2 regions of the Lichenihabitans psoromatis genome follow, and region 2 is predicted to be linked to the other one. Evidence: riboswitches for the same ligand, from Rfam matches in the RefSeq annotation. Region 2 holds a riboswitch; the other holds the start of a gene.
The links. A riboswitch is a leader RNA that binds a small molecule or an ion and turns the genes downstream of it on or off. The one in region 2 is predicted to bind cobalamin.

Region 1 (15,050 bases), 1.4 Mb from region 2:
GGCGCTCGTGACGGGAGCGTTCCCAGATCCCGTGGTCGTGACGCTGCCGAACGGCCAGCGGATCGCCTTCGCGCTGGCCAGCACGGAGCGCGCTGCAAATTACGCGCAAGCCGGGATCGTCAAGGATGCGGGGGATGATCCCGATGTCACTCATGGTGCCGTCATACTGGCTACAGTCCGGCTTGCAAGCGAAGGCAGCGGAATCCTGTTTCGCGCGGGCCCTGGGGTGGGCATCGTGACGCGGCCCGGCCTGGCGCTGGGGATCGGCGAACCCGCCATCAACCCGGTGCCCCGCGCCATGATCCGCGCGGCGATCGACGAAGCGGCGACCGCGTTCGACGGCCCGCGGGATGTCGATGTCGAAATCTCGATACCGGGCGGCGAAAAGCTGGCGGAGCGGACCTTGAACGGTCGTCTCGGGATCGTCGGAGGATTGTCGATCCTCGGCACGACCGGCATCGTCATTCCCTATTCCTGCGCGGCCTGGATCGATAGCATCCATCGTGGCATCGACGTAGCGCGCGCCCTTGGCTTGCCCCATGTCGCGGGCGCGACCGGCGACACCTCGGAAAAGGCCATTCAGGCTCATTACGCACTGTCCGACCCCGCCTTGATCGACATGGGGGATTTCGTCGGCGGCATGTTGAAGTATCTCCGCCGCCATCCGGTTCCCCGCGTCACGATCGCGGGCGGCGTGGCCAAGATCAGCAAACTTGGCCAGGGCCTCCTCGATCTTCATTCGAAACGCGGCGAGGTCGACCGGACCTGGTTGAGCGATAAGGCGGTCAGCATCGGCGCCACGCAGGATGACGTTACGCTAATCAGGGAGGTCAACACCATCGCTCAAGCCTTTGATGTGATGCAGCAACGCGGGATCGATCTTGGGCGACCCGTCGCCACCTCGGCCTGGGAGACGGCCGCCGCGACACTCGGTCCGGGCATCGATCTCGATATCGTGTTGATCGACCGCGACGGTCGCGTCGTCGGCGAAAGCGGCTGCCGCACCACTGCCTGACAGCTCAGGCCATGCCGCCGCGAAAACGCCGGTGATAATCGGCATCGTAGAGTGCACTCGCGCGAAAATCCGCCGAGCCGAGAACCGGACCGACCAAGATGAGTGCCGTGCGCTCGACCGGATCGGCCGCCACCGCCGCGCCCAGGCTCGACAAGGTGCCACGAAACACGCGCTCATCCGGCCACGATGCGCGGACCACGACCGCAGCGGGACAATCCACGCCGTAAAAGGGGATCAGCTCAGCCAGCACCACATCGAGTTTGTGGATCGACAGATGGATCGCCAGCGTGGCTCCCGTGGCCGCATAGGCGCTGAGCTGTTCGCGCTGCGGCATCGCCGACGCACGGCCGCCGGTTCGGGTCAGGACGACCGATTGGGTGAGGGCCGGCAAGGTCAATTCAGTGCAAAGCGCTGCCGCGGCCGCCGCGAAGGACGGGACGCCCGGCGTGACCGTGTATGGAATTCCGAGTCGGTCGAGGAGCCGGATCTGTTCGCCGAGCGCGCTCCAAATCGACAGGTCGCCCGATTGGAGGCGGGCGACGTCCTGCCCAGCCGCGTGAGCGCGTCGGAACTCCGCCTCGATCCCCTCCAGGCTGAGCGGCGCCGTATCGACGATGCGGGTGCCGGGCGCACAGTGATCCAGCAAGGCCGCCGGGATCAACGATCCGGCATAGAGGCAGACCGGCGAGCTTGCGATGAGGTCGCGCCCCCGGATCGTGATGAGGTCGGGCGCACCGGGGCCAGCCCCGATGAAGTGAACCGTCATGGCGTGTCCTCCGGCGGCGCCGCGATGGCGCAGGTCGCTCCCTCGGCGGCGATCCGCTTGACCAGCAAGGTCGCGCCTAGCCCTGCCCCGGCAAGCGCGCTTGCCTCGGAAACCGATGCGACACCGAACCGGGCCTCGGCAGCGGGCGAACGCGTCGCGACACCCGGCATTGCGTCCCGCAACAAGTCGCGCGACAGGAATGCGAGCGTGAGGCCAAGGCGCTCGGCCGCCTTGACGAGTCCTGCCTCGTGGCGTTTGTCTTCGATCGTGTAAAGCGCCATCCCGCATGCGGCATAGCGCGCCGGCAGAGCCGCACGCGCTTGTTCGACGAGCCGCGTGATGGCGTCGTCCGCACAACCGGCGCGGCACCCGACCCCGATCGCAACCAGGCGGGTCATGGCTTGACCCAGACCCATTGGGTGACCGGCATGGCGGCGCGCCAGCCATGGAAGCGCCCGACCGGATCGGCTTGAGCGATGTTGACGGTCACGAGATCGCCGCCATGCGCCGCGAAGGCGGCTCCGAGCAGCATCTGGCCCTCGAGCGTGACCACATTGGCGACCAGCCGACCGCCGGGGGCGAGCGCGCCCAAGCAAAAGTCGAGCAGTGCAGGCGATGTCACGCCGCCGCCGATGAAGATCGCATCGGGCCGGGGAAGATCCTGCAGTCCGTCAGGTGCACGTGCCTCGACGACGCGCAGATCGGCCAGCCAGAACGATGCCGCGTTGCGGGCGACACGAGAGGCGCGAACCGGATCGGACTCGATCGCAACGGTGCGATTGTCGGGACACGACAGCATCCATTCGATGCCGACCGATCCCGATCCGGCTCCGACGTCCCACAACAGACCGCCCGGCTGAGGCGCAAGAGCCGATAGCGTGAGGGCCCGGATGCGTGACTTGGTGATCTGGCCATCATGCTCGAACCAGTCGTCGGGAAGGCCCGGCGTTATCGGCGGCACCCGTGCCGTCGCGTCGGCCAAAACTTCGACCGCGACGACATTCAACGGATCGACACGGTCGAGGCAGACGTCTCGTGCGAGCGCGGAGGTGATCCGCTCGCGCGGTCCGCCCATCGCTTCGAGCACGGTCAGGCGCGACAGCCCGAACCCGCGTGCCACGAGTAAAGCTGCAAGCGCCGCCGGGGTCGTCTCGTCCCACGACAGCGCCAAGATGAGCTTGCCGGGACGCAAAAACGGCACGATCCGTTGCAGCGGGCGACCGTGCAGCGTCACCAGTCCACAATCCTGAAGCGCCCAACCGAGGCGGGCTGCCGCCAGACTGAAGCTCGAGGCATGCGGCAGGCACGTCATGTCGCCCGGATCGACATGCCGGGCCAGAACGGAGCCAATCCCGTAGTGAAACGGATCACCACTGGCCAGGACGCAAACGGGGCTGCCGCGCCGCGCCAGAATGGCCGGAAAGGTTGCCTCGATCGGCGAGCCCCACGGCAGGTGTGTGCCCGGCGTGTCGCCCACCAAAGCGAGGTGCCGACGGCCGCCGACGACCAGCTCGGCTTGCATCACGGCGCGTCGTGCGGCAGACGACAGCCCATCAAGGCCATCCTCGCCGATGCCGACCAGCGTCAGCCAAGGAGCCGGCTTCATCGGATGACCCCGTGCAACACCAACCGCTGCGACTTCTGATCCTCGGCGGCAGCAGCGAAGCTAGCGCGCTGGCGCGTGCGCTTGCGGGCAGAAGTGACGTCGCACCGATCTTGTCCTTGGCGGGTCGGACGCTGACGCCCCTGCTCCCGCCCATTCCGCATCGGATCGGCGGCTTCGGCGGCATTGAGGGACTGGTCAACTATCTGCGCCACACCCGCATCGACGCCATGATCGATGCCACGCACCCCTTCGCGGCGCGTATGTCGGCCCATGCGGCGGCAGCATCGGGATTGTCCGGAATCCCGCTCGCGACCTTCACGCGCCGGCCCTGGCGACCCGAGCCGACCGACCGTTGGACGACCGTCACCAGCTTGGACGAGGCCGCATTGTCGCTGGGCTCGACGCAAAAACGCGTGTTCGTCACCAGCGGCCGGCTCGGCCTCGCAGCCTTTCTGGCTGCGCCACAGCACCATTACCTGATCCGCACAATCGACCCGCCCGCCCCCGCCGATATGCCGCCCGACCATCGCGTGATTCTGGCGCGGGGACCTTTCCCGGTGGACCAGGAAATCGACCTGCTGCACGCCGAGCGGATCGACGTGCTGGTCACGAAGAACAGCGGCGGCGGCGCAAGTTTCGACAAGCTTCTGGCGGCCCGCGCCCTGGCGCTCCCGGTCATCCTGATCGCCCCCCCAAGCCGGGAGAGCGGCCTCGTCCTGCACGATCTCGCCGCCGTGCTGGCCTGGATCGAGGCTCAACGCGGCACGCCGTAATGACGCGGCGTGAGCAGCCATGCCGAACCGTCGGGGCGCGAGACGAGCCGTGTCTCGCTCGATCCGATCAGCACCAGCGTGCTCATGTCGGCAAGGCTGGCGTCAGCCTGCTCGAGCGTCGTGATGACGATCCGCTCGTCGGGTCGACCCACCGCGCGCGCGAAGGCGACCGGTGTGTCGCTGTTCTTGAGATCGCGCAGCAGCGCGAACGCGTCCGCGAGTTGCGTCGGCCGCGCCTTCGAGGCCGGATTATAAAGCGCCAGCACGAAGTCGCCGTTGGCCACGGCCCGCAGCCGCTTCTCGATGATGGCCCAGGGCTTGAGATTATCCGAGAGCGACATGACACAGAAATCATGGCCGAGCGGGGCACCGAGCCGAGCTGCGGCAGCCTGCATGGCCGACACGCCCGGAGCGACCCGAATGTCGAGCCCGCGCCAGTCAGGCGCTCCCGCCTCGATCGCCTCGAACACGGCCGCCGCCATGGCAAAGACGCCGGGATCGCCGCCCGAGACGACCGCGACGTGCCGCCCTGAGGCGGCCAGCGCCAAAGCGTGTCGCGCCCGGTCGAGTTCGACCCGATTGTCGGACGCGTGACGCATCAGGCCGGGCCGGTCGGCGACACGCGCCAAATAAGGTTCATAACCGATGAGATCGGTCGCCTCGCCGAGCAGCCTCGAGGCCTCGGGCGTCAGCCAGTCGGCCGGTCCCGGCCCGAGGCCGATGACGGCGAGCGATCCACCCGTCATGGCCGCCGCCCCTGCCCGGGCACGAGCACGATGGCGAAATAGGGCGCGTGATCGTCGGTCTTCTCCCGCAGGGGGAGGATCATCTGACCCTCCATCGTGCCACGCTCGACATAGATGGCCCGATCGAGCAAGCCGACCGCATCCAGCGCGGCGCGGACTTTCGGCAGGTTCTGCCCAAGCTTCATGATCACAATCGCATCGCTCGCGGTCATCCGCTCGCGCAAGGCTCCGGCTGCCAGCGTGCCGGGCAGCACGGTCAGCACGTCGTCGCCCCAGGTCATCGGTTCGCCGGCGGCCGTCCAGCACCCGGACATGCCGGTCACCCCTGGCACGATCTCGACCGGAAAACGCTCTCTCAACCGACTGTAGAGATGCATGAACGACCCATAAAACAGCGGGTCGCCCTCGCAGAGTAGCACCACATCCTGTCCGGCCGCGAGGTCGACCGCGAGAAGATCGGCTGCGTCGGCATAGAACGCGCCGAGCAGCGACACGTAATCGTCTCCGTCGAACGGCATCTCGGTCGTGACCGGATAGTGGAGCGGAAGCTCGCGAACGCCGTGCGACAGCCATGGGGTCGCGATCGTGCGGGCGATGCCGCACCGTCCCGCTTTGGCGAAGTAGGCCACTACGGTCGCGCGCTGCAGATAACGCATCGCCTTGACGGTCACGAGCTCCGGGTCGCCGGGGCCGAGCCCGATGCCGAATAGCCGCCCCGCGCGTGAAAGGCTGGTCATTCGGTTGCGCTCGAGAGGGCATTCACCGCCCCCGCCGCCATCGCGCTGCCACCCTTACGACCCCTGACGATCATGGCTGGCACGCGGCCATCTTGAAACAGGGCATCTTTCGATTCGGCGGCTCCAACGAAGCCGACCGGCATCCCAACCACGACGGCCGGCGCGCCGACGCCGTCATCCAGCAATTCGAGGAGGCGGAACAGAGCGGTCGGAGCATTGCCGATCACCACGACCGATCCCGGCAGATGCTCGCGCCAAAGCTCCATGGCGGCGGCCGTCCGTGTAGTTCCGAGATCCTGCGCCAGAGCCAGGACGCGCGGATCGCGCAAGGTGCAGATCACCGCATTGCCGGCCGGCAGCCGCGCGCGCGTCACGCCATCGGCCACCATATGGGCGTCGCAGAGCACGGGCGCCCCCTGACGCAAGGCCGCGATGCCGCAATCCACCGCGCCGGGTGAAAACAGGATGTCGTTGACGGCTTCCACGATGCCGCAGGCGTGAATGATCCGAACCGCGACCCGCTCTTCCGTCGGCGAGAAGCGAGTGAGGTCGGTCTCGTTGCGGATCATGGCGAACGAGCGGCGATAAATCTCCGCGCCATCGCGGATATAATCATAGGTGGTCAGAACGCTTGCTCCCGGAGCCTTGAGGATGCTGCGTATCCCACGGATTGTGCCCGGTCGACCATGATCGCGAGCATGTCGCCGCGGGTCAGCCCTTGCGTTTCCGGTCGGTCGCCCGCTTTGCCGTCGCGCACGAGATCATAGATGCCCTCCCTCCCGACCAAGGTCATCGCCGCGGCCTCCGGATAGGCGCAGCCCTTGGCGCATCCCGAGACGTGCAGCAGGGTGCCGGAGCCTGGCATGATCAGCGCGGCAGCCAGGATTCCGGCATCCTCCTGCACCGGCGTCGTGGCGCGGAGACAGGCGGGGGCGCCGGAACAGGCGGCGACCCGCAGGCGCGGATCGGCCGGATCGACGATAAGGCCCGAGGCCCCACCGAACTCTCCTCTAACGCTCGCCCAGATCCGGTCCGCCTCCGCTTCGTCCAGCCCCGGAACCAGCAGGGTGCGCCAGGGCGTCGCACGGATCGGGCCGCTGGCGACCGCGGATGCGAAAGCCGCCAGGCCACCGGCCTCCAATCGACCGAACGGCGGCGCGACCCCGACCCACGACGAGGCGGCTCGCCGCCCCACTCCGATCGGCAGGTGCTCGGGGCGCTCCCGAGCCGGAATGTCCGCCCGGGAGACGCCCGCATGCGCCAAGATGGTCTTGGCACCGCAACGCGCGACGAGATCACGCATGCGGTGAGGCTCGAGCTGAAAAACGGCGCAGAGTTCGAGAAACGCGGCCGCCAGCGCCTGAGCGGTCGGTACGACCGCATCGGCCAAACAGGAGCCGACGACGTCACCGCCATCGAGCCGAATCGCGAAGCGAACCTCATTCGGTCCGACCATCGCCTCGAACCCGACATCGACCGGCCGATCGGCAACGGAGAGATAGCCCCCGTCATCGACGCTCCACGCGAATTTCGGCGGCAGGCGCCAGAGCGCGGGATCCGACGCCAGTCGATTTTCCAGCGCTGTGACGATTGCGCGAATGTCGACCAGCGCATCGGGATCGTGACCCGCCAGCGGGCTCGCGATGACGTTGCGGACGGCCTCGCCGTCCGGTGTCGCATCGAGGAGATTCAGGGCATCGAGACAGGACACCAGCTGATCGACCCCTGCAGGCTGCACGCCCCGGAGCTGCAGATTGCCACGTCCGGTGATGTTGATGATGCCGTTCCCGAATCGCCGCGAGAGGTCCGCGACCGCCAAACATTGCGAGGCCGAAAGCCCGGCGGCGCGTGGCTTGAGACGGACCAGGAGGCCGTCACCGGCCATCATCGGCCGCAACGCGCCCGGACACCAGCCGACCCGCATCCCGCCGAGCCCGCTCACGCGCCTCCCGGTGTCCTCTGCTTTGGTAGGGAGCCCGCTCACGCGCCTCCCGGTGTCCTCTGTTGTGGGAGGGAGCCCGCTCACGCGCCTCCCGGTGTCCTCTGTTGTGGGAGGGAGCCCGCTCACGCGCCTCCCGGTGTCCTCTGCTTTGGTAGGGAGCCCGCTCACGCGCCTCCCGGTGTCCTCTGTTGTGGGAGGGAGCCCGCTCACGCGCCTCCCGGTGTCCTCTGTTGTGGGAGGGAGCCCGCTCACGCGCCTCCCGGTGTCCTCTGTTGTGGGAGGGAGCCCGCTCACGCGCCTCCCTCCAGCATCTCGGCCAAAATGCTGGCGACGGAATTGCGGCGAGAGGTCCAGAACTGCCGGTCGATCGCCTGTGTGAAGCGCTCCGCGATGGCGCGGGCCGCCAACGGATTGCTGTCGCACAGGAAATCCCGCACGGCTTCGTCGCCTAACGTCGCTTCGAAGAGAAGATCGAAATGCCGGCTCGGCACGACGTCTGTCGTCGCCGCAAAGGCAAAGAGATTATCGACCGTTTCGGCAATCTCCGCCGCTCCGCGATGGCCGTGCCGCATCTGTCCGGCGATCCAGCGTGGATTGCCGGCGCGCCCGCGCACCGTCCGCGCGATCTCTTCGGCAAGGCTACGCACCGCTTGCCGTCCAGGCACACTCGTATCGGCTTGATAGAGCGCGGGCGTATTGCCGAGCGCGGAGGCGGCTGCCGCGAAGCCCCCCTGATGGTCAGCATAGGTGGCCGCATCGAGCAGATCGGCGCCCGGCTGGTCCTGCACATGGAGATAAACATCGGCCGAGCCCACCTGCGCCCGGAAAGCAGCGCTCGCCTCGACACCCTCGCCCGCCCCATAGGCATGCGAGGTCGCGGCCAAATAGGCTTCGCCAAGCTCGCTTCGGTTCTCCCAGGCGCCTGCCGCGATCGTGCGGGCGATGCCGACGCCATATTGCCCCGGCGCGGCGCCGAACACACGCGGCGGAAGCGCGCCGTCCGGCCCCGCGCACGCCGCCGCCACAAGGGCATTGTCGTCCGCCGTCTCATCCAGCATCGAGACCGCGCGGCTCGCGGCATCGAACAACGCGATTTGCTCGGGAAAGGTGTCGCGGAACAGCCCGGAAATCCGCAAGGTCACGTCCACCCGCGGCCAGTCGAGGAGCGCAGACGGAAGAATATCGTAGCCGAGAACGCGGCTCGACGCCGGATCCCAGCGTGGACGCACGCCGATCAGCGCGAAAGCCTGCCCGAGATCGTCGCCGCCCGTCCGCATCGTGGCGCTGCCCCAAAGGTCGAGCACCAAGCTGCGCGGCCAGTCGCCGTGATCCTGCGCGTATCGCGTCATGACCTCGCTCGCCAGCGCCTTACCGAGATCATAGGCCGTCCGGGTCGGCACGGCACGGGGATCGACCGTGAACAGGTTGCGGCCCGTCGGCAGCACGTCGAGCCGCCCACGCGAGGGCGCTCCGGCCGGACCGGGCGGGACGAACGCGCCATCCAGCGCCGTCAGAAGGCCGGCACATTCAGCCGGCCCGCAGCCCTCTGCGCCTTCAATGACGGCGGCCGGGTTTCGACCGAAGACGTGGAGACCGTCGCCGATCCGCATCTCCTTGATGTCACAGAGCCAAGCGTCGAGCGCCGCCAGGGTCGCATCCGGGTCGGCCGTCGCGTCGAGGCCGCAGTCGGTCGCGACGCCACTCTCGGCGGCTTTGTCCAGAATGAGCTTGGCCAGCACCTTTGCGCGTCGCTGATCGAGCGTGACGGCTTGAGCGTATTCGTCGAACAGGGCTTCCAGATCCAGCGTCACCCCGTGATGACCGGCCTCCATCAGCGGCGGCGTCAGATGCCCGATCGTGACCGCCGCGATACGCCTTTTCGCCTGCGCGGCCTCGCCCGGATTATTGACGATGAACGGATAGACGACCGGCACCGGGCCGAGCACGACTTCCGGTCCGCAGGACTGGCTCAGCGCGACAGCTTTGCCGGGCAGCCATTCGAGCGTGCCATGCGTCCCGAGATGGATCATCGCATCGATTTGCTCGACGACCCTCAGCCAAAGATAGAACGCCACATAGGCGTGGCACGGCGGCAGCGCGGTGTCGTGATAATCGGTCCGCCGGTTGTGTGGCGCACCGCGATCGGGCTGCACCGCGAGCAGGAACGTGCCCGAGCGCAGCATCGGAAAAGCAAACTGCCCGTCGTTAACGACCGGATCGTCACCCGGATCGCCCCAGGCGGCCATGACCGAGGCGGCAAAAGCGGGCGGCAGGCTCTCGAAGAGAAGACGGTAGTCCGCCAGCGACAGAACCGGCGCGCGATCACCCGCCGTGAGTTGCCGCATCACCGAGGCGGAATCCGGCATCGCCCCGATCGAGAAACCTGCCTCGCGCAGGTGATCGGCGATCGTCAGGACGCTGGCGGGCGTATCGAGACCAAGCGCGTAACCGGTGCGGCCGTCGCGGCCCGGATAATCCGAGATCACACAGCCGATTCGGCGCGCGTGGCGCGGTTTGCGAGCGAGTTTGGCCCAGGCTATCGCGAGGTCGGCCGCATGCGCGATCCGGTCGGGTTCGGCGCGATGGACGATCCGCGTGAATTCGAGATCGGACCGACGATCCGCATCGGCCTTGAACGAGATCGCCCCTGCGATGATGCGACCATCCACCTCCGGCAGCACGACGTTCATGGCGAGATCGGCGGCCCCAAGACCGCGTGTCGAGGCCGACCATTGTTCGGCGGTCGCGCCCGCTAGCATGACCTGCAGCACCGGAACCTTGGCCCGATCTGTGATGGCGGCCCGCTGACCGGACCGCGCCGAAAACGCGGTGGTGTTGAGGATGACCTGCGGCGGATCAAATTGCAGCGCGGCGCGGATCGCATCTTTGCTGTCCGGATCCTTGAGGCTGGTGGCGAACAGGCTCGTGACCCGCGCGCCGCGCGCCGCGAGCGCATCGGCCAGAGCCTCGATCGGCGCCGTATCGGCGGCCAGCAAAGCCGAGCGGTAGAACAGGATCAGGGCATGGGGCGCCGTGTCGGAAGCGGCCCGACATCCCGCCTCGAACAGCCCCGCATGCGGGACCGGCTTGGGCTCGTCCCACGCCATCGCGTGACCGGCGCGCGACGCCATGAACCGCAAGGCTTGCCCAATATTGGCCGAACCACCGGATTGGAAATAGGCCCAGAGCCGTCGGAGATCGTCCTGCGGCAGCGTCGAGGCCTTGTCGAGGCGCAGATCCTCACGGCCGTCGCCAGGCACCACGGCGAGGTGAAAGCCGTAGCGCCGCGCCGCCGCGCCGAGCTCTTCGACACCGTAACGCCAATAGTCGAGCCCGCCGAGCAAGCGAACCAGAACGAAACGCGCATACGGCGCGAGTGTCTCGACGAAGAGATCGACCGAATAGGGATGTTTGAGCCGCGCCAGATTGGCGACCCGAAGACTCGGCATTTGGCCGTCTATGGCGTCGAACGCCGCTGCAGACACGGCAAGATCGCTGTCTGTAAACGACAGGACGACGAGATCGGCCGGGCTCAGGGCCAGATCGATCGCGGCCGCCTCATCGTCGAGCGTGCGTTCCTGGGTTTGCAGCAGATGCATGGTCGGCCGTTAGGCTGCCTCCGCCGTTAGGGCCGAGAGATCCGCCTCGATGGCCGCACGGTCGATGCCCTTTTGGCCGATGACAACCAGGCGCCCCTGCCGAACCTCGCCCGCCCGCCAAGGCCTGTCGAATTGCTGGCGGAACCGCGTGCCAACACCCTGCACCAAGAGCCGCATCGGCTTGCCGCGCAGATCGAGAAAACCCTTGATCCGCAGCACATCATGCTTGGCCGCGACCTCTGCGAGGCGGGCCAGCAGACCCTCCGGGTCGCTCAGCGCCGGCACCGCCAGCACGAAGCTATCGAAATCGTCGTGGTCGTGGCCTTCTTCCGCATCGTGATGCGAGGGCCGCGCCGCGAGATCGTCCTCGGCCTTGGCGTCGAGCCCGAGCAGGATCGCGGCTTCGAGCATGCCGTCCTGCGTCGCCACAACCTTGACGGCACGCGGAATGGTGGCGGCGATCTCGGCTTTCACGCGGCCGAGGTCCTCGGCACTCACCAGATCGGTCTTGTTCAGCACGATCAGGTCGGCGCAGAGAAGTTGATCCTCGTAGACCTCCTCGAGCGGATTATCGTGATCCACAGACGCATCGGCGGCCCGTTGCGCCGCGAGCTTTTCGGGATCGTCGGCGAAGCGGCCGGCCGCAACGGCGGCGGCATCGACGACCGCCACGACGCCATCAACCGTCAGACGCGCCCGGATCCCCGGCCAATCGAAGGCTTTGACGAGCGGCTTCGGCAAGGCCAAACCGGATGTCTCGACGATGATGTGATCGGGGCGCGGCGTCAGCGCCAACAGGGCTTCGATAGCGGGCACGAAGTCGTCAGCGACCGTGCAGCAGATGCAGCCATTGGCGAGTTCGACGATGTTTTCCTCCGGGCAGGACTCGATCCCACAGGAGCGTAGGATGTCCCCATCGACCCCGACGTCGCCAAATTCGTTGATGACCAGCGCCAGACGGCGACCGCCGGCGTTTTCCAGAATATGGCGGATGAGGGTCGTCTTCCCGGCACCCAGAAAGCCCGTCACGACCGTAACCGGAACCTTGGCGAGCAATGTCATACGAGGGTCTTTCCTGTTTCGGACGCGGGAGTGGGCGGCAGACGGGCCACGACGCCCTTCTTGATGGCATCGACCCGCAGCTTCCACGGGATCAGTCCATCCGGGGCGGCCGCATAAAGCTTGAGCGCGTCGAGGATGATCGGCGCGGCGGTTTCGGCCGGCAGATCGCCGTAGATGTAGGTCCACTTGCCGGGCGCCGCGAAACTCACCGTGCAGGGCCGCTTGCAGACGCTGAGGCATTCCACCGGCACGAGGTCGACGCGGGCATCCTCGCTCGTCGCGTCGGAGAGGGCGCGGAAGAGGCGCGCACCGGCGCGGTCCTCCATCGGCAGGCTGGGCTCGCCTTCGGCCCGGCATGTCGTGCAAACCATCACCCGCACAGGAGCGGATGCGGCGTCGTGATCGGGGATCGTCGGTGTCGGCTCCACCCAGTTCTCCTCACGCCATCACGGCGCGTTCAGACGGGTGGTGCGCTCCAGCAGAAATGCCGGATCATCGGGTCGAAAGCATACGGCTCGACCGAACAGCCTCCAGGACACCCCGCCCGGCGCGCGCTTCTTGTGACCTGAGGCAGGTTTCCTGGCTCGCGGATACGAACGCTTCGACGTCGCCTTCCCGGGCCGCTCGCGCGGAACCCAGTGGCTCTGATGACGCCGAAACTTTCCGCCTACAGTTGCGGGGGCAGCTGCGGTCTTGGGCCGAGGCCCGCACCGCATTCCCTAGGCCTGTTGCCAGGCCATCCCTTGCGGGACCTTTGGACAGGCTTGTGGTAGCGGGTCGTGGGCGAGCGTGTCAATCGCAAGCCGGAACCGCAGCGGAGTGGAGAGCCGCGACCGGCTCATAGTCCGCCTTTTGTTCACAGAAGATATGTCGCCCCTCCACCAGAGCATTGGGTCGATCGAGGCTGCCGGCCGATATGCTGATGTGGGATCGAGCCGTCGGCTCCCAGAATAATTGCGCGCCGCAGCCCGAACAAAAGCCGCGCCGCGCGGACGGCGAGGATCGATACCATTTCAGCTTGCGGGTTTCACGCAGCTCCAGCGCATCGGGCGCGCAAGCCGTATAGGCTCCATCGTGAGTGTTGGCCCGTTGGCACATGATGCAATGGCAGACCGTCACGGGACGCAGCGGTCCGTGGATGGCGAAGCGGACGCCGCCGCAAAGACAGCTTCCGGTTGTCAAAGAGGGGACGGTCTGAACAGACATGTGGAAGCTCCGGGATTGACCGAAACCTTATATTCCCAATATTCTAGAACTATCAAACCAATCGAGGGCACGTGCAGTGTTTCGTCTGTTCGATCGTTCATCCATCGGTCTGTGGCGGGGCCCATTGCACAGGCTGATCTTGACCATCACCGATCAGACCAACACGCGGCACCCACGCGTCGATAGACGGGCAGCCGCCGCTCCATCCTCGCTTAAAGGATGTTGATGAGCCTCGAACCGTCTCAAAAACCACTCGCTTTTCAGGAAGCGGCCCGCTGCCTTGCCGAACTCGGCCATCCGCACCGGCTGCAGATCTTCAACCTGCTGGTCAAAGCAGGCGAGACGGGCCATTCCGTCGGCGAGATCCAGGATCGGATCGGGATTCCGAAATCGACGCTGTCGCATCATCTCGCGCAGTTGATCGGCATCGGACTGGTCATGCAGACCCGGGAAGGGCGCAGTCTTCGCTGCCGCATCGAGGTCGAGCGCGCGCGACTGATCCAGCAGTTCATCAATGCGTGTTGCGAAGGCCTATCGGCCTAGTTCAACACCCGCTTGGCCTGCGGACTGTCGAGCGAGAAGGGCGGGATCGCGACCGGAAAGGTGTGATCGGCGTCGTCGACCATATGGTAGGTCCCGGTCATGATGCCGCTTGGCGTCGTCAACGGACAGCCCGATGTGTAGCGAAACGACTCGCCGGGTTCGAGAACCGGCTGTTCCCCCACGACTCCCAGTCCCTGCACTTCCTCGACATGGCCGTTTGCATCGGTGATCTGCCAGTAGCGGGACAGCAGCTGAACCCGCAGCCGACTCATATTGGCGATCTCGATCGTATAAGCCCAGAAATAGCGGTCGTTCTTCGGGTCGGACCGGTCCGCCAGATATTCGGGGAAGACCGAGACCTGAATGTCGTGCGTTACTGCCGTATACATGCCGAAGCTCCGCCCAAAGCCGTATCGTGCCGACCGACCTTACTAGAGGACGCGCCGCAAAAAAATGGCTTCGAGCGTTCTTTTGCGAGCGGCGTTCACCGTGATGGTCAATCGGCGTGGTCGAGCGCCCGGCCGATGTCTTCGAGCAAATCATGCACGTCCTCGAGCCCGACCGACAACCGCAGCATGGCGTCGTTGATCCCGAGACCCGCGCGCACCTCGGCGCTGAGACGCTGGTGCGTCGTCGTGGCCGGGTGGGTGATCAGGCTTTTGGCATCGCCCAAATTATTCGAGATCAGGATGACCTTCAGTGCATTGGCGAAGCGGAATGCCGCCGGCTTACCGCCGACCACGTCGAACGCCACCAGCGTCCCGCCGCCCTTCATCTGACGCCGAGCCAGTTCGGCCTGCGGATGGTCGTCGCGGCCCGGATAGATGACGCGGGAGATCTGTTTGTGATCCGCCAGGAAATCGGCGATGCGGCTGGCGCTCGCATCTTGCGCCGCGACGCGCAATGGCAGCGTTTCGAGCCCCTTCAACATGACCCAAGCGTTGAACGGCGACAGAGCCGGCCCGGTCTGCCGCAGGAAGGTCTGCATCTTGGTGTCGATGAAGTCCTGCGAGCCGAGGATGACGCCGCCGAGGCAGCGCCCCTGCCCGTCGATG
Region 2 (15,050 bases):
TTCTGCAGCAAGAGGGATGCGCCGTCGGGCAGGGATATCTGTTCAGTATGCCGCTTGTCGCCGAAGATTTTACGTGGATGCTAGCCCATAACGTGAGACTTCCAATGCGAGGCCCCGTGGAGCAAGCGTTGCCCGGATCACCAACGGGACCGGACGCCGTCACGGGAGCGCAACTAGGATGAAGATGACGGCATCGGATCATGGAACCGTAGAGGCGCGCGGCAGGGCGATCTCGAAAGTCGCGACGGGCATTGCCGGGTTCGACGAAATCAGCGGTGGCGGCTTACCGAAGAACCGGTTGACGGCTGTTGTCGGGAGTGCCGGTGCCGGCAAGACCGTGTTTGCACTCCAGACCCTTAAAAATCGCCTTGCCGACCGCGGCGAGCCGTGCATCTTCGTGACCTTCGAGGAGCCGATCGATCGCATCCGCAGCAACGTCGCCTCCTTCGATTGGGACGTCGATACGCTCGAGTCCAACCAATTTCATTTTATCGATGCCCGCATTCCCGACGACGCGGTCGTGACGGGTGCGTTCGATCTCGCGGGCCTGCTTGCCGGTCTCAGCGCGTTGATCGTCGAGACCGGTGCGCGAAACGTCGTCTTCGACGGCATCGACATGCTGCTCAGCAGCCTGAAGGATGAGCGGCTGGAGCGGCAAGAATTGCTGCGCCTCGATAGCTGGATCAAGCGGTCGGAGATTTCAGCGATCGTGACCGTGAAGATCTTCGGGGCTGGAGACCGGGACCAGATCCGCGCCGACTTTCTACAATATATGACCGACTGCCTCGTCATCATGGCCGAGATCGTCACCGAGACCGGATCCTCGCGCACGATTCGCATCGCTAAATTTCGTGGGTCCGGTTTTTCGGGTAATCCGGTTCCGGTCGTGATCGGCGCGTCTGGGATCGACGTCATCGCGTTCAAGGGCATACGGGTCGGCTACCCCACCTATACAGGCCGCGTATCCTCCGGAGTTCCGCGGCTCGACGCCCTGCTCAACGGCGGCTATCTCCGTGGGAGCAGTACCCTGATTTCGGGCTCACCCGGAACCTCGAAGACCAGCCTCGGCGTCACATTCGCCTTCGCGGCCTGCGAGCGCGGCGAGCATGCGGTCGTGATCAGCTTTGACGAGAGCGGGGCACAGATCGTCGCCAATATGCTGTCGATCGGCATGAACCTCACGCCGCATATCGAGTCCGGGTTGCTGACCATCGTATCGTTTCTCTCGTCCGGGCGCAGCCCAGAGGAGCATTTTGTCGCGATCCGCAACGTGCTGGCGACGCGTCATCCGAAGTGCCTCGTGATCGATCCCATCTCCGCGCTGATGAAAGCCGATTACCCGTTCTCCGCAATGATCTGCGAGAGCTTGCTCGATCTCGCCAAATCCCAAGAAATTTCCGTCGTCTGCATCTCGCTGCTCGATCAGGTGAGCGGCACCACTGAGTTGTCGGCAAGCCAAATTTCGACGATCGCCGACACGTGGCTGCACGTGTCTTATGTGGCGCGCGACGGCGAACGCAACCGTGCTTTGACGATCGTCAAATCGCGAGGGACCGGACATTCGAACCAGGTTCGTGAATTGGTGCTCGACGCGTCGGGGATCGATCTGGTCGAGGTCTATGTCGCGGAGGGAGAGGTGCTGATGGGCAGCGCTCGAGCCCAGAAGGAAGTCGCCGTCAAGCGGCTCCACGTTCTCGAACAGATCGCCGCGGAGCGTGCGCGTCTCTCGCTCGATCGGCAGATTTCGGAGGCCCGCGCCCATGTCGAGGCCGCGAACCTCGAACTGGGCTGGAAACAGAAGGAGGTGGACCTGTTGATCGCGTCAGAACAGAGCCGCCTCGAAACCAGCCGAGTCGACGCGATCGATCGATTGAGCCTCCGCCGGGGCGACGATGACGGACCGGTCACCGAAGGCGGAACCACCATCGTTCCCGTGAACCCGAGATGACGGTCGAACCCGCCGACATGCCCGACCGTCGCGAAAAGGTGCCCGGCGAAGGCCGTCCCGAGACGCTGGCACGCTTGACCCTCTACGTTGCACGAGCGACGCCGAATTCTCAGCGCGCGGAGATCAATCTCGCGCGCGTGATGGACGTTCTGCAGGGCCAACTGCTTGTACCGTCGCTCGACATCGTCGATGTGTTCTCGCAACCCAAGCGGGCGCTCACGGCCGGTGTCGTGGTAACGCCGACCCTCATCGGCGTGAACGCGCATCAACGGATCGTGTTGATGGGCGATCTGGCCGATCATCTCCACTTATTGGGCGTCATTCGCGATCTTTGTCTGAAAGACGCCGCGCCGCCAGGGTAGCCGAAAGAGCGCGATGCGGATGCTGGCGCAGATCATGCGAGTCAGCCCTGAGCGCGTTCTCGGATGCTGCTCATTGAGTTCTACTGGTCCGACCTTCCACGCACGGCGAGACGAGGGGAGGGTCGCGGCCCCATCTCTTGGAGAAACCCATGCAGCTTTTGGACAGCACCTACGGCAAAGGCCGCGTCCGCGTCATGCGGCTGTCGGGCGATGGCGACCATCGCGAGGTTCGCGAACTCACGATCCAAGCCATGCTGACCGGCAATATCGCGCCGGCCTATGTCGAGGCCGACAACACCACCACCGTGTCGACTGATACGATCAAGAACGTCGTCAATGTGGTGGCGCGCGAGCAACTCGAGGCGGGTCCGGAAGTCTTCTGCCGTGCCGTGGCCGTGCGCCTTCTTGAACAATATCCCGGCATGACCGGCTCCACGGTCTCGGCTCGGGAAATCCGCTGGACCCGCCTGACGGTGGATGGCGCCCCGCATCCACATGCTTTCACGCTGGAGGCCAACGGCCAGGGCACCGCCAGCGTCGTCATGGATCGCAACGGCGATCACGTCACATCCGGGCTTTCGGGTTTCACCTTTCTCAAGGCGACCGCCTCGGGGTGGTCGAACTACGTGAAAGACACCTACACGACGCTGCCCGAAACGCAGGACCGCATCCTTGCCACCAGCATGGACGCAACATGGCGCTGGTCACGCGATCCCAGCGATTTCGCGACCGCCAATGCCCGCGTCGTCGCGGCTTTTATGCGCGTCTTTGCGACGACATACAGCCATAGCGCGCAAGACAGCATGTATCGCATGGCTTGCGCGGCGCTCGAGGACGTGCCCGAGATCGAGAGCATCCGGATGGCTTGCCCGAACAAGCATTACCTGCCGGTCAACCTCGGTGCATTTGGGCTGGATAACCCCAATCGCGTGTTCACCTCGACCGACGAGCCCCATGGGCAAATCGAGTGCACCGTCGGCCGGTAAGGCGGTTTCGCTAGAGGCTCGATTCGTCGAAGGCAACACCCCGATCGCGCAAGCGGGCGGGCCTCGCAAATTGCACGAGCGGCTTGCCGTGACGCGCCGAAGGCGCGACATGCGCCTCGACGCCGAACACATCCCGGATCATATCGGCCGTGATGATCGCGTCCGGCTTACCGGCGCACACCACGCGGCCGCCTTTGAGCACGACGATCGTGTCGCAGAACATCGCCGCGAGATTGAGGTCGTGCAGCGCCACGATGCTGGTGGCAGGCAGATCGGCGACAAGCGACAGGATCTCGAGCTGGTGCTGCACGTCCAGATGGTTGGTCGGCTCGTCGAGCAGCAATTCGGTCGGTGTCTGAGCCAGCGCCCGCGCAATCTGAACCCGCTGGCGCTCGCCGCCCGAGAGGGTCGTCCAGGGCTGATTGCGACGGCCGTCCATATCGACGTGGACCAGCGCCGCCTCGATCGCCGCCCTGTCGATGTCCGTCATCGGGGAGAGGGGTCCCCGATGCGGCGTGCGGCCGAGCCGAACCACATCGAGGACGGTGACCTGAGCATCGGTGGTGGCCTGTTGCTCCACGAGGGCGACCCGCCGGGCGATGTCGCCATGCGACAGGGCCGTCACGTCGACCTCGCCCAAGGTGATGACGCCGCTGGCGACCTTGCGAAGGCGGCATATCAATCGAAGCAGGCTCGACTTGCCCGATCCGTTCGGTCCGACGAGGCCGAGCATCGAGCCGGGCGCGACGTCCAGTGTGACATCATCAACGATGATCTTGCCCGACACGATCCAGCGGACATTCCTGGCCGCGATGCTCACGCCGACACCCTCGACCGATAGAGAATGAACGCAAAGGCGGGCGCACCGAACAGGGCCGTGACGACGCCGATCGGCAAGACCTGCTGCGGGATGATGATCCGGGAGATGATATCGGCCAGCACCATGAAGATCGCCCCGATCATGACCGAGGCCGGCAACAGGCGCGCATGGCTCGGCCCGACGAGGAAACGGGCCGCGTGCGGGATGACGAGTCCGACGAAACCGATCGACCCGACGAGGCTGACCATGGTGGCGGTCATCAGCGCCGTGAGACCGAACAAGACCACGCGGACGCGGGTGACCGGAATGCCGAGCGAGGCGGCCGCATCCACCCCGAACGTGAAGGCATCGAGCGCGCGTGCGTGGACGGTGCAGATGATGAGGCCCGCCACGGCGACGGGAGCCGCCAGATACACATCCGGCCAGCGAACGCCTCCGAGACTGCCCAGGAGCCAGAACATGACGCCGCGCGCCTGTTCGGCACTCGCCGAGGTGGTGACGATATAGGACGTGAGGGCATTGAAGAGCTGCGATCCAGCGACCCCGGCCAGGATAATTCGATCGCCGCCCCCGCCGGAGCCCGCCGCCAGGATCGCGACGAGCATGACGGCCAATACGGCGCCGAGGAACGCGCCGCCCGACAACGAAAGAAGGCCACCGCCGAAGCCGACGATCAGCACCACGACGGCCCCGGTGGACGCGCCGGCCGAAATCCCCAGCACGAAAGGCTCGGCCAGAGGATTGCGGAGCAGAGCCTGGAGAATCGCACCGCAGAGCGCGAGTGACGCGCCGCAGGATGCTGCCACCAGCGCGCGGCTGAACCGATAATCCCAGATGATGCCTTCTTGAATGGGGCTGAGCGGAAATGCGGTCCCGAACAACTTGTTGCTCACGGCCCCGAGCGTCGTGCCCAGCGGGATCTTCATTTCGCCGATCGACACCGCAACAGCGATGACGCCCAGAAGCGCTACGGCCGCCACAACCAAGAGCCCGACGCGGCTTGCCCATGTATCGGTAATGATCCGCGGGTCTATCACTGAGGCTGGCCGAGCGCCTTGATGCCGTCAGCCAACGCTTCGAGACCATCGATGGTCCGCATCGAGGGGTTCATCGACATCGCATCCAAGACGACGAAACGCTTGTTGCGCACGGCGTCGAGATGGCTCACGACCGGATCGGTCCCGAGGAACTTCAGCTTGACGTCCAAAGCATCGGCCGGAAAGCGGCGACGATCCATTCGAGCGATGACGATCACCCGAGGGTCGGCCGCCACAATGCTTTCCCAACTGGCCAGCGGCCATTCATCCTCCGTCGTGATGACGTTCCGGACGCCGAGCGCCTGCATCATGAAGGCGGGAGCACCGTTCTTGCCGGCCACGAAGGCGTCGCCTTTCACGTCCTTGCTGGAAAACCAGAACACGATCGGCACGGCTTTGGCGTTGCTGCCCGATGCCGTCGCCACAGCAGCGGCCTCGCGCTTTTTGAGGTCGGCGATCAGCGCGTCGCCCCGGTCGCTGATATCGAAGATCGCGGCCAGTTCGTGGATCTCCTGATAGACGAGTTGCATCGTGAACAATTGCTTGCGGACGCCGTCGCCGCCCGTCGTGTTATCTTTTTCGACGCAATCGGCGGGCGACACATAGGCCAGGATCTTCAAGTCCGAGAATTGTTCGCGCTTGCCGACGCTGCCGTTTGGGCCGATGTGCCACTCATATTGTGCGGCGACGAAATCGGGCTGCTGCGCCACGACGGCCTCGAAACTCGGATCGTTATCGGCCAGACGTTTGATCTTGGCATTATCGGCCTCGTAGGCTTTGAGCACAGGCCCGAACCAGACCGCCGTCCCAACGATTTTGTCGGCTAGACCGAGCGCAAGCAGCGTTTCGGTCGTGCTCTGGCCGATCGAAACGACCCGCTGCGGGGCCTTGTCGACCGTCAAGGTCGAGCCGCAATTCTTGATCGTCAGGGGATAGATCGTGGCTGCTGCAGCCGGAAACGATGCCCCTCCAACGATGGCATAGGCAAGTGATCCGAAAACAGCGAACCGCAATCGTCGTTGATTGAACAAGGCCATGATCCTTACTTTTTTGGGCGCCAACAAGCCGCACGGCGCGAGCCAGCAAGGCCGCGACCGCTGGGGTCGAACGAGGGGTGAGACAAGACAGAGAGCGGGATCTTCGCCGGCGTCGCGGCACGCGACGCACGATCGGCCGGTCTGCTACGGCGTCAGCGAAACGCGCCCATCAAACGCGAGGCGGTGGCGCAATCTCTACGGATTGGGGTCGAAGAAGGCGGCGTCGAAGCTGCATCGCAATCGCTCCTGCGTCCGGACAACCCCGCCCGGATGATGGATTTCACTGCGACGGCAGGTCTCCTGGCTCGCGGATCTTGGCTGTTCGACCTGCCTTCCCGCTTGCGCCGGTGACGGAGCTTGCAGTGGCATGATGTGATGACACATCACCAAGGGCGTCGAGCGATCCGCCGACAGTTGCGGGGGCAGCCATGGATTTGGCGCGAGCCTCACCATGTTCCCTTTTAATCCCTCTCGGGAACCGTCAAGCTTGATCATAGCTGTCCGTTCGATCATCGGTCAATCGGGCGGCTCGAAGCAGAAGGCACCGCATCGCAGCCGAAAGTGAAGTCGCCGCGATAGTTATATTATAACATTTTTGGACACAAGGGGGACTTCACAGAGCGATCGTTGGTTCGCACACTGAATGACGCGCTCACCCTGGCCGGTCGGCTTCACGCCTCGCCGGACCGTTACCGTGCCATCGGATCGGAATGCTGTCGATCGTGGCTCAACGCCTCAGCAGGGCAATCACGGCATCGAAAATCGTGAAGCCCGCGACCGGAGCCAAAAGCAACATCAGCAGATTGAAGAAAATCAGCCAGATCACGATCTTTTCCTGGCGCTTGGTGATGCGGACTTTCCGCGGCTTGGGTTCCCACGGTCCCGGATGGGGAAACTGGTTCTGAAAGTCGACGAACAAGGGTGACCTCCCACCGTGCGCCTGATCAGATGCCCGATCCCGGCATCGTCCGGCAGGAGCTCACTGTCGAGGAATCAGACATCCTCTGCCTGCTCCCGCAATTTAGAACCAACATCGGTTGAAACGACAGGGACTCGTCGTCGCAGGAGCCCGGACGATGTCGCGCGATCGACCGAACCGCGCGCATCACTGACGAACGGTGCTGCAAAAGCACTGCCCACATCGCAACGACACGCGTGTCGGAAAGAGGCTTGACCCGAACGCGACAGGCTCGTCAAATTGAAGCTGATGGTGCCCGCGAGGGATTAAAAGGGAACGTGGTGCGGGCGGTAACGCCTTTGCCGCGGCTGCCCCCGCAACTGTAAGCGACGAGCTTCCTTCACAATGCCACTGGGCTGCATGGACCCGGGAAGGCGAAGGCTGCAACGACCCGCGAGCCAGGAGACCTGCCATCTTGGACGTCAAAGCAGAATCGCCGGGCGGGGTGTCCTGGTGTGCGAACCCCAATGTCATGGGGCCAGTTTGCGATGACTTGCAACGTCACAAGGCAGCATCATCCATGTTAAATCGAATCAGGCAACTCCTCGACGAGAGCAGCCCCGATCTTAAAGGGCGTCTCATCGCGATCTATGTCGTCCTCGCCATCCTCAACGTTGGAGCTTGGATCTGGGCCTTTATCGCCTTCCATGACAATCCGACCCTGTTGGGTGTGGCACTGGTGATCTACGGGCTCGGTCTCCGCCACGCGGTCGACGCGGATCACATCGCAGCGATCGACAACGTCACCCGCAAACTCATGCAGGATAACCAGCGACCGGTGTCGGTCGGCTTCTTCTTCGCCATGGGTCACTCGGCCATCGTGGTCATCGTGGCGGCTCTCGTCGCGGTCGCGACCGGGGCGCTGGCGAGCTTCCAATCGTTTCAGGCGGTCGGCGGCACGATCAGCACCAGCATATCGGCGCTTTTCCTCCTCATCATCGCGGCAATGAACATCGTCATCTTCGCCTCCATCTACCGGAGCTATAGGCGCGTCCGAGCCGGAGGCGTCTATGTCGAAGAGGATCTCGACATCTTGTTGGGCAATCGGGGCTTCCTGGCTCGAATCTTCCGTCCAGCCTTCAAGCTGGTGACCAAAAGCTGGCACATGTTCCCGCTGGGATTCCTGTTCGGACTCGGTTTTGACACGGCGACCGAAGTCGCGATGTTCGGCGTCTCGGCGGCTCAAGCCGCCAAGGGCGTCCCGCTCACCGCCATTATGGTGTTTCCCGTACTTTTCGCGGCAGGTATGTCGCTGATCGATACCACCGATGGCGTGATGATGCTTGGCGCCTACAACTGGGCTTTCGTGAAACCCATGCGGAAGCTCTATTACAACATGACGATCACGCTCGTCTCCGTGATGGTTGCGTTGCTGATCGGCGGCATCGAGGCACTCGGATTGATCGGCGACAAGCTCGACCTGAAGGGCACATTCTGGGACGGCATCGGCGCGCTTAACGACAACTTCAACAATCTCGGTTTCGTCATTATCGGCATCTTTATCGCGGCCTGGGTCGTGTCTTACGCGGTCTACAAGATGAAGCGACTGGACGAGTTCGATGTCGCCCTCTCGCCGAAGCCTAGTCACCAGTCGTGACCGCCGGCGCGGCACCAGTACCATCAAAGGTCGCCGCGCCGTGGTCGTTGCTTCGTGAGACAAAGCGTCCAAGGTGCAGCCGGAGGATTGTCTTGACAGGTCACCTTCTCTGGTTGCGTCTAGGCGTGTGACAGCCTTCCGAAGCTCATCGATGCGGCACGCGATTGCCGCACTTTTGATGATCGTCCTGACGCTTGCCGGCGTCGGACGAGCGCTGGCGGCTCCCTCCGATCTGATGCCGTCCTTCGGGTCCATCCCCGGCGTCGCAATGCCGATCTGCCACGCGGACGGCGGCGGTTCATCATCGAACCCGAGCGACCCGACGCATCACGACTGCTGCGATCAATGCGCTTTGTCGGCGCCGATCCTGACCTCCAGCGCCCCATGTCCGACCATCGTCACACCCGCCAGCCATGCCGTTCTCCGCTCGGCCGTCGTGTCCTGGGCGGCCCGTCTAGCGCGTGCGCGCTCGCCCCGCCAACCGCAGGGGCCTCCGTCCGCGTGACCTGAGACACGCCAACGGTTTTCTTTTCTGTCCGCACCATCACCCGGCCGCTTCTCGAGCAGCATCGGAACACTCGCGTCGCGTCGCGGCTCGTGTCCGGTGACATCGCTCGACGCAGCGTCTGCGCTTCGGCGACCGGGTTGGTGTCGGGTAACTCAGGACATCTCCCATGCATAAGGTTCACGCGGCCGGCTTCGCTGTGCTCGCATCTCTGTCCCTGCTCTCCAGCGCGCCCGCTTCGGCGCATGACGTGAAAGTCGGCGATCTCGTCATCGAACACCCTTGGGCTCGTGCGACGCCCGGTGGCGCGCAAGTCGCCGGCGGCTATCTCACGATCATCAACACGGGCACTGTCGCCGATCGCTTGACCGGCGGGTCGCTCGAGGCCGCGACCACGGCCGAGTTTCACCAGATGTCGACGACCGACGGCATCATGACCATGCGCCCGACCGGCCCACTCGACATCCCGCCCGGTGGCCGCCTGACCCTCGATCCGTCGTCGAAACACATCATGTTCCTCGGCCTGAAAAAAGGCCTGAAAAAAGGCGAGACGATCGGGGGCACTCTGGTGTTCGACCATGCCGGGACGGTGACGGTGAGCTTCGATGTCGAGGGCATGGGCGCCAAGGGACCGTCGCAGACGCCATCTGTGCAACCGAGCACGAAGGCCGGTCATGCAGGGCAATCGATGCCCGGCATGGACATGGACTGAGGGGGAGGAAGCCCGTGTCCAAGACCTTGTCGCTCGACGCCGTGCCGGCGTCCGCTCCCCGCTCGTCGCTCTATCGAGCGATCTGGCGCTGGCATTTCTACGCCGGACTGCTGAGCGTCCCGTTCATGATCCTGCTGGCCGTGACCGGCTCGCTTTATCTCTTCAAAAGCGAGATCAATCACACGGCTTTCGCCTATCGCAATGTGGTGAAAGCGGAGGCGACGCCGATGCAGCCGCCGAGCCGCCTTGTCGACAAAGCGTTGGCGGCTGTCCCTGCAACACAGCTGAAATCCTACGCGGAACCCGCCAGCCCAACCGCGTCGGCCCTCGTCACGCTCAAGGGAGATGCGGGTAAGACCCTCGTCTACATCAACCCCTATACGGGCGAGATCCTCGATACGGTGAGTGCCAACAACGAGTTCATGTTCGTGACTCGCAAGCTTCATAGCCTCGTTTATTTCGGCACTTACGCGAGTTACGTCATCGAGGCGGTCGCCGGCTTCGCTCTGGTCCTGGTGGTGACAGGCTTCTATCTCTGGTGGCCACGCCGCCAATCTGGCGGCGTCATGACGGTGCGTGGCACCCCGCAGAAGCGCATTTGGTGGCGGGACGTGCATGCGGTCACGGGCGCCTTTGCGGGCGTCGTGATCTTCTTCCTTGCCTTCACCGGCATGCCCTGGTCGAAGTTCTGGGGCACCCACATGCAGGATTATGCCTCGCAGGCGGGGATGAATTATCCGCCGGCGCTCTGGGACGACGTGCCGTCCTCGAGCATCCCGATGAGCGAAGCGACGACCAAGCCCGGCTGGGTGATGCAGACGGCGCCCGTGCCGGCCTCGACGCCGACGAAGACGCCCCCGATCGGTCTCGATCAGGCCGTCGCCAACGCTCATGACCTCGGCATCATGCGCGGGTTCGAGATGTCGGTCCCGGGCGACGAGACCGGGGTCTACACGGCCGCGATCTATCCGGCCGATCTTGGCCAGGAACGGACGATCCATTTCGACCAATATACCGGTAAGCCGTTGGTCGATCTCGGCTTCAAGGATTACGGGCCGGTCGGCAAAGCGATCGAATTCGGCATCAACGTCCATATGGGCCAGCAATGGGGCCTCGCGAACCAACTCGTCATGTTGGCCACCTGTTTCGCCATCATCCTGTCGTCGGTCGCGGCCGTCGTCATGTGGTGGAAACGCAGGCCGGTCGGTCGGCTCGGCGTGCCGCCCTACCCCGCCGAGACGCGTGTCTATCGGGCACTCTGGATTGCGGCGGCGGCGCTCGGCCTGCTGTTCCCGCTCACGGGGCTCGCCATCCTGTTGATGCTGGCCTTCGATCTCCTCGTCATCCGCAGCATCCCACCGCTCCGGCGTGCTTTCGCCTGAGATCCAAAGGGCCGCGAGCGTCGCGGTCCGGTTTCTGAGCCGCCAGACGTATCGCGGCCCCTCGCTTCACCCTCACGCATGGAACCCCACGATGACCCGCTTCAATCTCACCCTCGCCCTCTCCAGCCTGTGCCTGATCGGGGCTGCGGCCCCGGCTTTCGCGCATGCTCATCTCACCTCATCGGTCCCGGCCGCCGGCAGTCGCGTCGCAGCCCCGCCCACAGAACTCGAGCTGAAATTTTCCGAAGGCTTGAACCTAGCGTTCACCGGCGTTTCCGTGAAGGAACCGGGCAAGACTGCCGTCACGACCGGCAAGGCGTCTCTCGGCGCAGGCGACGACACGACCTTGACGGTTCCGGTGTCCGACACGCTCGCGGCCGGCACCTACACGATCGATTGGCACGCCCTGTCGACGGATGGCCACAAGACCCACGGGACCTACATGTTCACGGTCAAGTAAACCGCTCAAACGAGCCGCATCGATCATCATCGGTGCGGCTCGTTTGACCGGGCCTATGCACGATATCATCGCTGACCGGCAACGGCAGCATCGTCCTCTTGTCCCTGTTTCGCCGTTGAAGAGAGCCTCCATGCCGCGTTCGACGTTCATCTTGCTCATGGGTCTGTTCTGCTTGCTGGTTATAGCGGGCGTCACCGCCATTACGGTGCAGCAATGGTCACCCTATTCGAGCACGCGCGTCGGTGGGGCGTTCTCGATGACGGAGATGACCGGCGACCCGGTCACCGAAAAGACGATGCTCGGAAAACCGACCGCCATGTTCTTCGGCTATACCTATTGCCCCGATGTCTGCCCCACGACGTTGCTGACACTGACCAACGTCATGCAGCGGATGGGAACTGACGCCAATCGGCTCAATGTGGTGTTCGTGACGGTGGATCCTCAGCGCGACACGGCCGAACAGATGAAACTCTATCTGTCGTCCTTCGATCCACGCATTCGTGGCTTCATCGGCACCGAACAGCAGCTCGCGTCCATGGCCAACCGCTACCACATTCCGTATCGGCGTGTGCAAACCGAGGGTGGCGGCTACAGCATGGACCATTATGCTGGCGTTCTGCTGTTCGACAAGACGGGCCGGCTGGTCGGCGAACTGCCCTACGAGGAGCCCGAAACGAGTGTCTTCGCCAAGCTCGAGACTCTCGTGCGGCCCGACGCCTGCGTGAAAGGGGCACCGCCCCGCGTCGACCTCTGGAGCGGCGTCAGCATGAACGATGTGTGTGCCAGCTAAACCGCCGGCCGGCCGGATCCGCGGGCCGTGAGCCCAGACGTCGCCCTCGCTGTTTGTCGCTTCGGGCATGATGCGGCCGCCCTCGCTCTCTGGGGCCTCTTCGCATTCCTCTGGGCGCTGGTGCCACAGCCTGTCACGACCCCTGTGGCGGATCAGCTCGCCGGGTTCCGGGTCACATCGATCGCCATTACGGTCATCACGACGCTAGCGGCGTTACCGCTCCAAGCCGCCATGATCGGCAATGGCTGGCCGGATGCCATCGATGTCTCGACGCTCCGAGCCGTGCTGTTCGAGACGAGCGTCGGGACCGCCTGGATCGTGCAGTGTCTCGCCGCGATGATGCTGACTTTGACAGTGGTGCGACCAGCCGGCCTGCGCTGCGGCGCCACGGCGCTCGCGTCTGGGCTCGTGGTCGCATCCATCGCGCTCAGCGGCCATGCGGCTATGCACGAAGGCGCTCTCGGCCTCGCGCATCGGCTGAACGACATCACTCACCTGCTCGCCGGCGGCGCATGGGTTGGTGCACTGTTTGCACTACGGCCGCTGCTGCGCGCCCTCGACGATCCAAAGCTGCGACAGGACGCGGGGCTCGCGCTGCGGCGGTTTTCGACCGCCGGGCATTGGGCGGTCGCACTTGTCATCGGCACCGGTGTCGCTAACACGGCGCTCGTCCTGCAACGATGGCCACTCGACTGGACCTCGCCTTATCAGGCTCTGTTATCGGCGAAAATCGGCCTAGTGCTGGTCATGACCACGATCGCGCTCGTCAATCGGTATGTCATCGTGCCCCGGATGGCCGCCTCACGACACAGCGCGATCGGCGCTTTGCAACGCGGCACACTGTTCGAGATCGCGCTCGGCCTCGCCGTCATCGCGCTCGTCAGCATCTTCGGGCTGATCGAGCCGAGCTGACATGAGATGAGGGGAGATGAGCCGGTGTCGACCGGAGCCAAACCGTTCAGGCTTGCGTCGGCGTGATCTGGTCGTAGCCTCTGGCGCGATACACGAGCGTCGACACGATCCAGCTTGCGATGAAAAGCCCGACGACGACGAAGCCGAAATTCGCGAAATTGTCGTTCAGATCGCCAATCAGCGCCCAAAAGCCGCCATCGAGCCCGAGCTTGTCGCCGATCAGCCCAAGCGCCTCGACGCCACCGATAAAAATCGCGACCACGACCGAGGCGGCCGTGATCGTGAGATTATACCAGAGCTTGCGGATCGGGTTCACGAAAGCCCAACCGTAGGCACCGGTCATCAGCACGCTATCGGTGGTGTCCATCAGCGACATGCCGGCGGTAAACAGCGCCGGAAACACCAGGATCGTCCAAAATGATTGACCTTGCGCGGCCTGCGTCGCCGAGATGCCGAGCAGCCCGATTTCAGTCGCCGTATCGAAACCGAGCCCGAACAGAAAACCAATCGGATACATGTGCCACGAGCGCGAGACGAGCCGGAACATCGGACGGAAGATGCGCGCCAAAACACCGCGCCCGGCCAGGAGGCTATCCATCTCCTCATCCAGAACGCGCTCGCCCCGCCGGGCTCTGGAAAACGCCGACCAGATGCCGCGAAGGATGAACAAGTTAGCGAGACCAATCACCAGCAGGAAAGCCGCCGATATCGCGGTGCCGATCACGCCGCCGATGCCATGAAATTCTTCGAGCCGCCCCTGCATCGCCGTTGCGGTCGCGGCGATCGCGACGGAGGCGAGGACCACGATGGTCGAATGACCGAGCGAGAAGAAGAAGCCGACCGATAGCGGCGCCTTCCCGTCCTGCATCAGCTTGCGAACGACATTGTCGATGGCGGCGATGTGATCCGCATCGAAAGCATGCCGCAAGCCGAACGTATAGGCCAGGAACGCCGTCGCGAGCAGCGCCGGGCGATCCGAGAAGGCGATCCAGGCCCAAACCCAGGCCGCGATATTGGCCGATATCAGCAGCGCATAGATCAAACCGGCTTTGGCGCGACCTTGCGGGCGATGGTCGTCGAACGGGTTCAGGAACACGGCCTCTCCTTCAGTTGCAAACCATCTTGCACGAGAGGCGGCGCCGCGGCGACCTGCGATTGACGCATTGACAGCGCTTTTCGTCGCTGCGCGCCAGCGGTGTCCTGCTCGCTCTCAAGGGTTCCGACACCGGATGGCGATGCGACTGATTGCGGGACGGACATAGACATGCCGAGCACCGCCGGCCCGAGCGGGACGCGCCGCGCTTTCCGCTCGATCGTCACTCGCGACAGGCGCTCGCTGCTCGCATCGAGGCTGACTGCGACGACCCCGTCTTGGCGCGTGCCCTTAGGGCTGAACGTCGCGCATGTAGGCGGTCCGTGCGGTCACGGCACTGTTCGTATAGTCGCTGAACACGCCGTCGAGGCCGAGCCGGAAGAAGGTCAGATATTCCCGTTGGGCGTCGCCAGCATAGGTCGCCGCGAGATATTTCTTCTCGTTGCGGAAC

Region 1: it holds a riboswitch for cobalamin, as region 2 does, so the genes downstream of both, EY713_RS14740 (DUF1636 family protein) here and EY713_RS08270 (ABC transporter substrate-binding protein) in region 2, are expected to answer to the same signal.

Annotation. Positions count from the first base shown of each region.
Region 1 covers NZ_CP036515.1:3,174,320-3,189,369, reverse strand. The annotation lists gene EY713_RS14795 (cobalt-precorrin-5B (C(1))-methyltransferase) at 1-1,015, shown strand, start outside; gene cobM (precorrin-4 C(11)-methyltransferase) at 1,020-1,781, opposite strand; gene EY713_RS14785 (cobalamin biosynthesis protein) at 1,778-2,179, opposite strand; gene cbiE (precorrin-6y C5,15-methyltransferase (decarboxylating) subunit CbiE) at 2,176-3,387, opposite strand; gene EY713_RS14775 (cobalt-precorrin-6A reductase) at 3,399-4,160, shown strand; gene cobJ (precorrin-3B C(17)-methyltransferase) at 4,142-4,906, opposite strand; gene EY713_RS14765 (precorrin-2 C(20)-methyltransferase) at 4,903-5,643, opposite strand; gene EY713_RS14760 (precorrin-8X methylmutase) at 5,640-6,212, opposite strand; gene cobG (precorrin-3B synthase) at 6,266-7,585, opposite strand; gene cobN (cobaltochelatase subunit CobN) at 7,876-11,184, opposite strand; gene cobW (cobalamin biosynthesis protein CobW) at 11,194-12,246, opposite strand; gene EY713_RS14740 (DUF1636 family protein) at 12,243-12,674, opposite strand; cobalamin riboswitch at 12,799-13,017, opposite strand; gene EY713_RS14735 (GFA family protein) at 13,039-13,452, opposite strand; gene EY713_RS14730 (ArsR/SmtB family transcription factor) at 13,678-13,995, shown strand; gene apaG (Co2+/Mg2+ efflux protein ApaG) at 13,992-14,384, opposite strand; gene metZ (O-succinylhomoserine sulfhydrylase) at 14,492-15,050, opposite strand, start outside.
Region 2 covers NZ_CP036515.1:1,776,901-1,791,950, reverse strand. The annotation lists gene EY713_RS08300 (putative bifunctional diguanylate cyclase/phosphodiesterase) at 1-182, shown strand, start outside; gene kaiC (circadian clock protein KaiC) at 185-1,948, shown strand; gene EY713_RS08290 (circadian clock KaiB family protein) at 1,945-2,310, shown strand; gene pucL (factor-independent urate hydroxylase) at 2,460-3,296, shown strand; gene EY713_RS08280 (ABC transporter ATP-binding protein) at 3,307-4,116, opposite strand; gene EY713_RS08275 (FecCD family ABC transporter permease) at 4,113-5,150, opposite strand; gene EY713_RS08270 (ABC transporter substrate-binding protein) at 5,150-6,184, opposite strand; cobalamin riboswitch at 6,464-6,688, opposite strand; gene EY713_RS08265 (hypothetical protein) at 6,918-7,109, opposite strand; cobalamin riboswitch at 7,382-7,577, shown strand; gene EY713_RS08260 (HoxN/HupN/NixA family nickel/cobalt transporter) at 7,669-8,745, shown strand; gene EY713_RS08255 (hypothetical protein) at 8,897-9,250, shown strand; gene EY713_RS08250 (copper chaperone PCu(A)C) at 9,420-9,962, shown strand; gene EY713_RS08245 (PepSY-associated TM helix domain-containing protein) at 9,977-11,344, shown strand; gene copC (copper homeostasis periplasmic binding protein CopC) at 11,436-11,804, shown strand; gene EY713_RS08235 (SCO family protein) at 11,935-12,594, shown strand; gene copD (copper homeostasis membrane protein CopD) at 12,622-13,506, shown strand; gene EY713_RS08225 (HoxN/HupN/NixA family nickel/cobalt transporter) at 13,553-14,602, opposite strand; gene EY713_RS08220 (glycerophosphodiester phosphodiesterase family protein) at 14,891-15,050, opposite strand, start outside.